2 regions of the Nonomuraea sp. NPDC049607 genome follow, and region 1 is predicted to be linked to the other one. Evidence: riboswitches for the same ligand, from Rfam matches in the RefSeq annotation. Region 1 holds a riboswitch; the other holds the start of a gene.
The links. Region 1 has a riboswitch for glycine ahead of gcvT (glycine cleavage system aminomethyltransferase GcvT). Riboswitches for the same ligand answer to the same signal wherever they lie in the genome.
Positions count from the first base shown of each region.

Region 2: it holds a riboswitch for glycine, as region 1 does, so the genes downstream of both, gcvP (aminomethyl-transferring glycine dehydrogenase) here and gcvT (glycine cleavage system aminomethyltransferase GcvT) in region 1, are expected to answer to the same signal.

Region 1 covers NZ_JBFAOV010000007.1:17,593-22,000, forward strand. Annotated here, with positions in the region: gene AB0J97_RS15895 (M28 family peptidase) at 49-1,422, shown strand; glycine riboswitch at 1,636-1,733, shown strand; glycine riboswitch at 1,754-1,853, shown strand; gene gcvT (glycine cleavage system aminomethyltransferase GcvT) at 1,888-2,973, shown strand; gene gcvH (glycine cleavage system protein GcvH) at 2,970-3,359, shown strand; gene AB0J97_RS15910 (L-serine ammonia-lyase) at 3,419-4,408, shown strand, end outside.
Region 2 covers NZ_JBFAOV010000006.1:193,002-197,409, reverse strand. Annotated here, with positions in the region: gene gcvP (aminomethyl-transferring glycine dehydrogenase) at 1-1,563, opposite strand, end outside; glycine riboswitch at 1,730-1,826, opposite strand; gene AB0J97_RS14735 (MerR family transcriptional regulator) at 1,875-2,495, opposite strand; gene AB0J97_RS14730 (bifunctional nuclease family protein) at 2,643-3,113, opposite strand; gene AB0J97_RS14725 (MerR family transcriptional regulator) at 3,246-3,872, opposite strand; gene AB0J97_RS14720 (FHA domain-containing protein) at 3,896-4,408, opposite strand.

The DNA.
Region 1 (4,408 bases):
CCGCCCAGCCCCCTTGAGCCCCTTCAGGAGCCACAGATCGTGAACGCCATGCTCAGGTTGGGCGCCGCGGCCACCGCCGCGCTGGCCCTGACCCTCACCTCGCCGGCCGGACCGGCCGGCGCCGCCGCCGACCCCCCGCCTGACATCCCCGTCTCGAACGTCACGGCGCATCTGAGCCAGTTGCAGTCCATCGCCACGAGCAACGGCGGCAACCGCGCCTCGGGCAGGCCGGGCTTCACCGCCTCGATCAACTACATCAAGGGCAAGCTCGACGCGGCCGGGTTCACCACCCGGGTGCAGAGCTTCAGCGGCGGCAGCAACCTGATCGCCGACTGGCCGGGCGGCCCGGCCAACCAGACCGTGATGCTCGGCGCCCACCTCGACAGCGTCGCGGCCGGCCCCGGGATCAACGACAACGGTTCCGGCTCGGCCGCGCTCCTGGAGAACGCCCTCACCCTCGCCGCCCGCCGGCCCACGCTCACCAAGCACGTGCGGTTCGGCTGGTGGGGCGCCGAAGAGGCGGGCATGGTCGGGTCCAGGTACTACGTGCAGAACGGCGGCGCGAGCGGCGTCGAGGTGTACCTGAACTTCGACATGATCGCCTCGACCAACGCCGGTTACTTCGTCTACGACGACGACGCGGCGATCCAGCGGACCTTCAACGACTACTTCGCCACCATCGGCCTGCAGACCGAGGGTGACAGGGAAGGCGACGGCCGCAGCGACCACGCCTCCTTCAAGAGCGCCGGTGTCCGGGTCGGCGGCCTGGCCACGGGGGCCGGGGCGGTCAAGAGCTCGGCGCAGGCCGCCAAGTGGGGCGGCTCGGCCGGGCAGGCGTTCGACCGCTGCTACCACAGCGCGTGCGACAGCTACCCGAGCGCCATCAACACCACGGCGCTCGACCGCAACTCCGACGCCATCGCGTACGCCATATGGAAGCTCGCCGTGGGCACCAGCACGCCCACGGAGAACGACTACTCGATCTCGGTGACCCCGTCGTCGGCATCGGTCCAGGCCGGTCAGTCGGCTACCGCGGCGGTCAGTACCCAGGTCACGTCCGGCCAGGCGCAGAGCGTCGCGCTCTCCGCCGGGAACGTGCCGAGCGGGGTCACCGTCTCCTTCAGCCCGTCCACGATCCAGGCGGGCCAGTCGTCCACCGTCACGGTCGCCACCACCGGCGGCGCCGCGGCGGGGACGTACACCATAGGGATCAACGGCGACGGGGCGACGGCGGACCACTCCGCCTCCTTCACCCTGACCGTCGGAGGGGACGGCCAGGGCACCACCTGGACGGCTTACAAGTCGTACACGGCCGGAGACGTCGTCACTTACCAGGGGGTCAGCTACCGCTGCCTCCAGGCGCACACCAGCCTGCCGGGCTGGGAGCCGCCGAACGTGCCCGCCCTCTGGGCGCGCGCCTGATCCCCACGCGGGCCGGTTCGCGCCGGCCCGCGTCCAGGCTGCCGCGTGCGAGCTGACCTGCCATGACCGGCTCGCGCGCGGCCACCAACGCGGCCGCGGCCCCGCCTCTCCGGGGCCGCGGCCGCTTTTCGCTGCGTGCGGTGTGCCGGCGAGATCCAGGGGCGAAGCGCGACAACACCCCCATGTCGGCACTAGGCTGACGGACATCACCGGCGAAACCGTGCGGGAGAGCACTCTGACATCCGGTCAGGGTCCCTGAAGGAGCAAGCCCTCCCCGCGAACCTCTCAAGGCAAAGGACCGCGCGGCAGCCCTGTAAGGCGTTCTTACGGGGAGGTGACCTCTGGAAAGCAGGCCCTGGGGGCCTCGCCGAAGGTGAAAGTCCGGTAAAACTCGGGCGAAGCTCTCAGGCATCCATGACAGAGGGGGAGGATGCTGGCATCCAATCCTGTCCTGAGGTGCGACAAATGTCCCGACCTACGCCGCTACGAGACGTCCACGAGGCCCTAGGCGCCACGCTGACCGACTTCGCCGGGTGGCTCATGCCGCTCCGGTACGGCAGCGAGTCGGCGGAGCACAAAGCCGTACGCGAGGCGGCCGGGCTGTTCGACCTCTCGCACATGGGTGAGATCTTCCTGACCGGTCCGCAGGCCGCAGACGCCCTCGACTACGCGCTGGTCGGCCACCTGTCGGCGCTCGCGCCCGGCCGGGCCAGGTACACGATGATCGTGGACGAGCGCGGCGGGGTGCTCGACGACCTGATCGTCTACCGGCTGGCGGACGAGGAGTTCATGGTGGTGGCCAACGCCTCGAACTCCGACAAGGTCCTAGAAGAGCTGAAAAATCGTACGAAGTCGTATGACGCGGTGGTCGATGACCGCTCCCAGCAGTACGCCCTCATCGCCATCCAGGGCCCGAGGGCCCAGGAGATCCTGGCCACGCTCACCGACGCCGACCTCGACGGCCTCAAGTACTACGCGGGCCTGCCCGGCCAGGTCGACGGCCGCCAGGCGCTCATCGCCCGTACCGGCTACACCGGCGAGGACGGCTTCGAGCTGTTCGTCGCCAACCAGGACGCCGTGCCGCTCTGGCGCGCCCTGGAGGCGGCCGGCGAGCCGCACGGGCTCAAGGCCGCCGGTCTGTCCAGCCGCGACACCCTCAGGCTGGAGGCCGGCATGCCGCTCTACGGCAACGAGCTGAGCTCCGACCTGACCCCGTTCGACGCGGGGCTGGGCAGAGTGGTGAAATTCGACAAGCCCGGTGACTTCGTCGGCCGGGCGGCGCTGGAGGCGGTCAAGGACGACCAGCCCCGCCGCCGCCTCGTCGGCCTGGTCGCCCAGGGCCGCCGGGTGCCGCGTCACGGCTACCCGGTCACCCGCGACGGCGCCGTCGTCGGCGAGGTCACCAGCGGTGCGCCCTCCCAGACCCTGGGGAAGCCCATCGCGATGGCCTACGTGGACGCCGGGGTCGACACAGGTCTGGCCGTGGACATCCGGGGCAGCCAAGAACCTATGGACCTGGTCGAGCTGCCCTTCTACAGGAGGAACAAGTGAGCAACATCCCTGACGACCTGAACTACACCAAGGAGCACGAGTGGGTGTCGGGCGTGGACGACGGCATCACCGTGACCGTCGGCATCACGGCCTTCGCCGCCGAGGCTCTTGGTGACGTCGTCTTCGTGCAGCTCCCCGAGGTCGGTTCGACCGTCGAGACGGGTGACTCGGTCGGCGAGGTCGAGTCCACCAAGTCGGTGAGCGAGATCTACTCGCCCGTCGGCGGCGAGATCGTCGAGGTGAACCAGGCCGTGGTCGACGACCCGTCCCTGGCCAACAGCGACCCGTACGGCGACGGCTGGATGTTCCGCGTGCGCATGGAAGGCGACGCGGAGGACCTGCTGTCCGCCGAGGAGTACACCGCGCTCACCTCAGGCGAGTCCTGACACCAACGCCGGGGCCCGCGGCGGGCCCCGGCACTTCCTGAACTGAAGGGCGCCCATCAATGGCGATCAGCGTCTTCGACCTCTTCAAGATCGGCATCGGACCGTCCAGCTCCCACACCGGCGGCCCGATGGCCGCCGCGCACAAGTTCGCCCGTGGTCTGCATGACGACGGCCTGCTCCCCCGCGTGGCCCGCGTCGAGGTCATCCTGTACGGCTCGCTCGGCCTGACCGGCAAGGGCCACGGCAGCGACAAGGCGGTGCTGCTGGGCCTGTCCGGCGAGAAGCCCGAGCTGGTCGACGTCGACTCCATCGACGCCCGCCTGGCCGAGATACGCGCCTCGGGCACGGTCACGCTGTTCGGCACCCGTGAGATCCCCTTCGTCGTGGGCCAGGACCTCGTCTTCGAACGCAAGATCTCCCTGCCCGAGCACCCCAACGGCATGCGCTTCACCGCCCGCGACGAGCAGGGCGAGACCCTGCGCGAGAAGGTCTACTTCTCCGTCGGCGGCGGCTTCGTCGTGGACGAGAAGGCCACGGGCGCCGACCGCATCAAGCCCGACGACACCGTCCTGCCCTACCCGTTCGCCTCGGGCGAGGAGCTGCTCAAGCACTGCTCGAACACCGGCCTGTCGATCTCCGCGCTGATGCTGGAGAACGAGAAGGCGTTCGGGCGCACCGAGGAGGAGATCCGCTCGGGCATCCTCGACCTCTGGCGCGTGATGTCGGAGTGCGTGCGGCGCGGCATCACCAAGGAGGGCGTGCTGCCCGGCGGCCTGAAGGTCAAGCGCAGGGCCAACCAGCTCCACCGGCGGCTTCAGTCCGAGTCGGCCGAGAAGGACCCGCTGCAGGCGATGGACTGGGTGGCGCTGTTCGCCCTGGCCGTCAACGAGGAGAACGCCGCGGGCGGCCGCATCGTCACCGCCCCGACCAACGGCGCCGCCGGCATCATCCCGGCCGTGCTGACGTACTACACCAGGTTCGTCCCTCGCGCCGACGACGACGGCGTGGTGCGTTTCCTGCTCACGGCGGCCGCGATCGGCGTGCTGTTC
Region 2 (4,408 bases), on a different contig from region 1:
CGGGTGCACGCCCGCGAACTCCGGCCAGGTGATCGGCTCCATCTCGGTGGTCGCGTTCAGCTTCATCGTGCAGGAGCCGAGCGGGATCATCGAACGGTCGAGCGCGATGTCCTTGTCCTGGAGCCTGCGCAGGTAGCGCAGCATCGCGGTCTCGGAGCGGTGGCTGTGGAAGACCGGGTGGGTCAGGAAGTCCGACTCGCGCACCAGGTCGGCCGGCAGCGCGTCGGCCGCCAGGTCCACGTCCGCGTCCGCGCGCTCGACGCCGAAGGCGGCCCACACCTTGACCAGCTCGGCCGCGCCGGTCTTCTCGTCACAGGCGACGGAGACGTGGTCGTCACCGGCCTGCCACAGGTTGACGCCCCGCTCGGCGGCGGCGGCGACCACCTCGGCGGCCCGGCCGGGCACGCGGACGAGCACGGTGTCGAAGAACTCTCCGTGCACGACCTCCAGGCCGGCCTCGCGCAGCCCGCCGGCCAGCGCGACGGCGTGCCGGTGCACCCGCCGGGCGATCCGGCGCAGGCCCTCGGGGCCGTGGTAGACGGCGTACATGCCGGCGATCACGGCCAGCAGGACCTGGGCGGTGCAGATGTTGCTGGTGGCCTTCTCGCGGCGGATGTGCTGCTCGCGGGTCTGCAGGGCCAGCCGGTAGGCGGGGTCGCCGTCGACGTCGACCGACACGCCGACCAGGCGGCCGGGCATCTGCCGCTGCAGGCCCTCGCGTACGGACATGTAGGCCGCGTGCGGCCCGCCGAAGCCGAAGGAGACGCCGAAGCGCTGGGAGGAGCCGACGGCGATGTCGGCGCCCAGCTCGCCGGGGGCGGCCACGAGCGTGAGGGCCAGCAGGTCGGCGGCGGCCACGACGAGCGCGCCCGCCTCGTGCGCCCTGGCGGCCACGTCGCGGAAGTCGCGCAGGCGGCCCGAGGCGCCCGGGTACTGCACCAGCACGCCGAAGCACTCGGGCAGGTCGCCGTCGAGGTCGTGCTCGACCAGCGTGATGCCGAGCGGCTCGGCGCGGGTGGCCAGCACGGCCTTGGTCTGGGGCAGCGTGTCGGCGTCGACGACGAACACGTCGCTCTTGGACCTGCCCGCCCGGCGGGCCAGCGTCATGGCCTCGGCCGCGGCGGTGCTCTCGTCCAGCAGGGAGGCGCCGGCGACGTCGAGGCCGGTCAGGTCGGAGACGACCGTCTGGAAGTTCAGCAGCGCCTCCAGGCGGCCCTGCGAGATCTCCGGCTGGTACGGCGTGTAGGCGGTGTACCAGCCCGGGTTCTCCAGCAGGTTGCGCCGGATGACGGCGGGCGTGACGGTGTCGTAGTAGCCCAGTCCGATCATGGAGGTCAGCACCCGGTTGCGGGAGGCCAGCTCGCGCAGCTCGGCGATGGCCTCGGTCTCGCTCGCGGCGGGCGGGAGCTGGAGCCGGTCCTTGGCCCTGATGGCCTCGGGGACGGCCACGGCCACCAGATCGCCGACGGACTCGAAGCCCACGGCCTCGAGCATGCGCTGCTGCTCGGACTCCGATGGGCCGATGTGCCGGGACGAGAACGGCGGAGCGGACAGGTCGGTCATGGAGGTTGCCTCCTGAGGCGTGGAGACCGGCGCCGGGGCGCGGGCGAGTGCCGGATCTCCCCCTCTGTCAGCGCGACGTCATCGCGACCTGAGAGCTTCACCCCGCCGTGGGGCTTGCACCGTCGGTGAGGTGCGCCTGGCGGACGCACCTGCTTTCCAGAGTTGCCTCGCCCGAGCGGTACGGGATGCCTGAGAGATTCCGGGGAGGGTTGCTCCTTCGGCGCCCCAGGACCGAGGCCCAGGGACTCTCCCGCACGGGGTCGTCAGCCTTACTCTGTCCTAGATTACTACGGTGTGTTCAGCGGTTCAGCTCACCCCGTGCGGCGTGCGCGACGCCGCTTGGCGAGCTCGTCAGTGGGATGGTCGGCCGGGACGCTGTCCTCGACCGCCGCCCGTTCCCCCGGCAGCTCCGCGAGGGAGCCCTCGACCTCGCGCCAGACCCGGCCGAGCGCGATGCCGAACACGCCCTGCCCGCCCTGGAGGAGATCGATCACCTCGTCGGCCGAGGTGCACTCGTAGACGCTGACTCCGTCGCTCATGAGCGTGATCTGCGCGAGGTCGGCGACCCCGCGGTCACGCAGGTGCTGCACCGCGGTGCGGATCTGCTGCAACGACACGCCCGTGTCGAGCAGCCGCTTGACGACCTTGAGCACCAGGATGTCGCGGAAGCTGTAGAGCCGCTGCGAACCCGAGCCGTGCGCGGCTCTTATCGTGGGCTCCACCAGGCCGGTACGCGCCCAGTAGTCGAGCTGCCTGTAGGTGATGCCGGCCGCCGAGCAGGCCGTGGGCCCGCGGTATCCGATGTCGGCGGGCAGCGTCGTGGGCTGCTCGTCGAAGAGCAGGCCCTGCTCTCCGGCACGCTGCCGCGCGCTCTCGCGCCGCACCGGATCTTCCTGGCCGGCCGTCTTTCCCTCGCCGCTGCTGACCGCCACGCGGACCTCCGGCTTTCTCTCATCCCGCGGCCTGATCTGGGGGTTCGTAAAGGGCGACCACGGGTTTCACTTGCACCGTAGGACCGTGACCATGCTCAGTCAACGATCCGGCTCGGCGCGTCGTGAAGCGTAAATGCACTGAAATACCTACCCCGCCCTGCCGAAGTCCTCGGGAGTGATCGTGTCAAGGAACTCCCTGAACTTCTCCACCTCGTCCTCCTGGTCGTCCGGGATGATCACACCGGCCTCCTGGACCACCTCTTCGCTGGCGAAGATGCGGGCGCCGGTGCGCAGGGCCAAGGCGATCGAGTCGGACGGCCTGGCGCTCACCTCCACGCCGTTGGAGAACACAAGGTCGGCGAAGAAGATACCGTCACGCAGGGCCACGATGTTGACCGCGCGCAGCCCGACGCCGAGCGCGCTCAGCACGTCCCTGAACAGGTCGTGAGTGAGCGGCCGGGGCGGCGGCTCCTCGGCCTGCGCCAGGGCGATCGCGGTCGCCTCGGTCATGCCGATCCAGATCGGAAGGAACCGTTCCCCGTGTGCCTCCTTGAGCAAGACGATCGGCTGATTTGTGGGCATCTCAACTCGAACGCCCACGACCTCCATCTGCAACACGGGCTGCTCCGTATTCGACCGGCCGGTCGCCCGGCACAGCTGTTGACTGGGTCGCTTCTGCTACACGCTTATGCATTTCAACGTAACACCCGGCAGGCCTGGAATGTGCCCCGGCCTTCCAGCTCTGTGCCCTCAGCGGCCCAGGACAGACCTGACCCCGCTGCGCACCAGAGAGGCGTGCAGGTCGAGCAGGAGCTGGGACAGCTCCCTGGCCGCCTCGTCGGCCTCGCCGATGGCTCCGGGGGCGCGCCGCTTGAGTATGGGCGCGACGGTCTGCTCGACCAGGCCGCACTCCCGCTCGGCGGCGGCCTTGACCGCGCGCAGGTGGCGGGCGTGCAGGCCGAAGCGGGCCAGGGCGCCGACGCTGCGCGCGACCTTCAGCGCCTCCTCGTCGTAGCGCCTGGCCACGGGGGCGAGCAGGCCGTAGTCCTCCAGCTCGGCGAGGGTCTCCTCGTCGATGCCGGCGGCTTCCAGCAGCTCGGCCCGGTCGAACCGGATCTCCTGCGTCTGCTGCACCGCGCGCGGAAGGCCGAAGCTCTCCGCCATCCTGTCCTTGATCACCCGCAGCGGCAGGTAGTGGTCACGCTGCTCGGTCAGGATGAAACGCAGTTGCTCGACGTGGAGGTGGGTGAACTTGCGGTAGCCCGAGGGGCTGCGCTCGGGCTCGATGAGCCCCTCACCCTCCAGGAAACGGATCTTGGACACGGTGACGTCGGGGAACTCGCCCTGCAGCAGGGCGAGCACCTCCCCGATGCTCATGTGCGAGCGTGCCGCCTGTGAGCTCATGCGCCGGCGTTGACCCTCATCAGGAAGACGAGGCGGAACTTGCCGATCTGCACCTCGTCTCCGGAGTGCAGGGGGACCTCCTCGATGCGCTCTCGGTTGACGTAGGTGCCGTTGAGGCTGCCGACGTCGCGCACGGAGAACTGGCCGCCGCGGTGGCGGTAGAACTCGACGTGGCGGCGGGAGACGGTGATGTCGTCGAGGAAGATGTCGCTCTCCGGGTGGCGCCCGGTCGTGGTGAGGTCCTTGTCGAGCCGGAACCGGCTCCCCTGGTTGGGCCCCCTGGTCACCGAGAGCAACGCCGTGCCGGGCGGGAGCTGTTCGACCAGCGCCCGTTCGGCCAGGAGCATGTCGCCTGTCTCAGCCTCGTACGCCTCGATTCCCGCGACCGAGATCGTCGATGTGGTGTCCCCGGCGACCTCGGGTCTGGTCAGCGGTGACCCACAGCGGGAACAGAAACGGGCATCCTCGGGGTTGGCGTGCCCGCACTGCGTGCAGTAGACGCTCGGCAT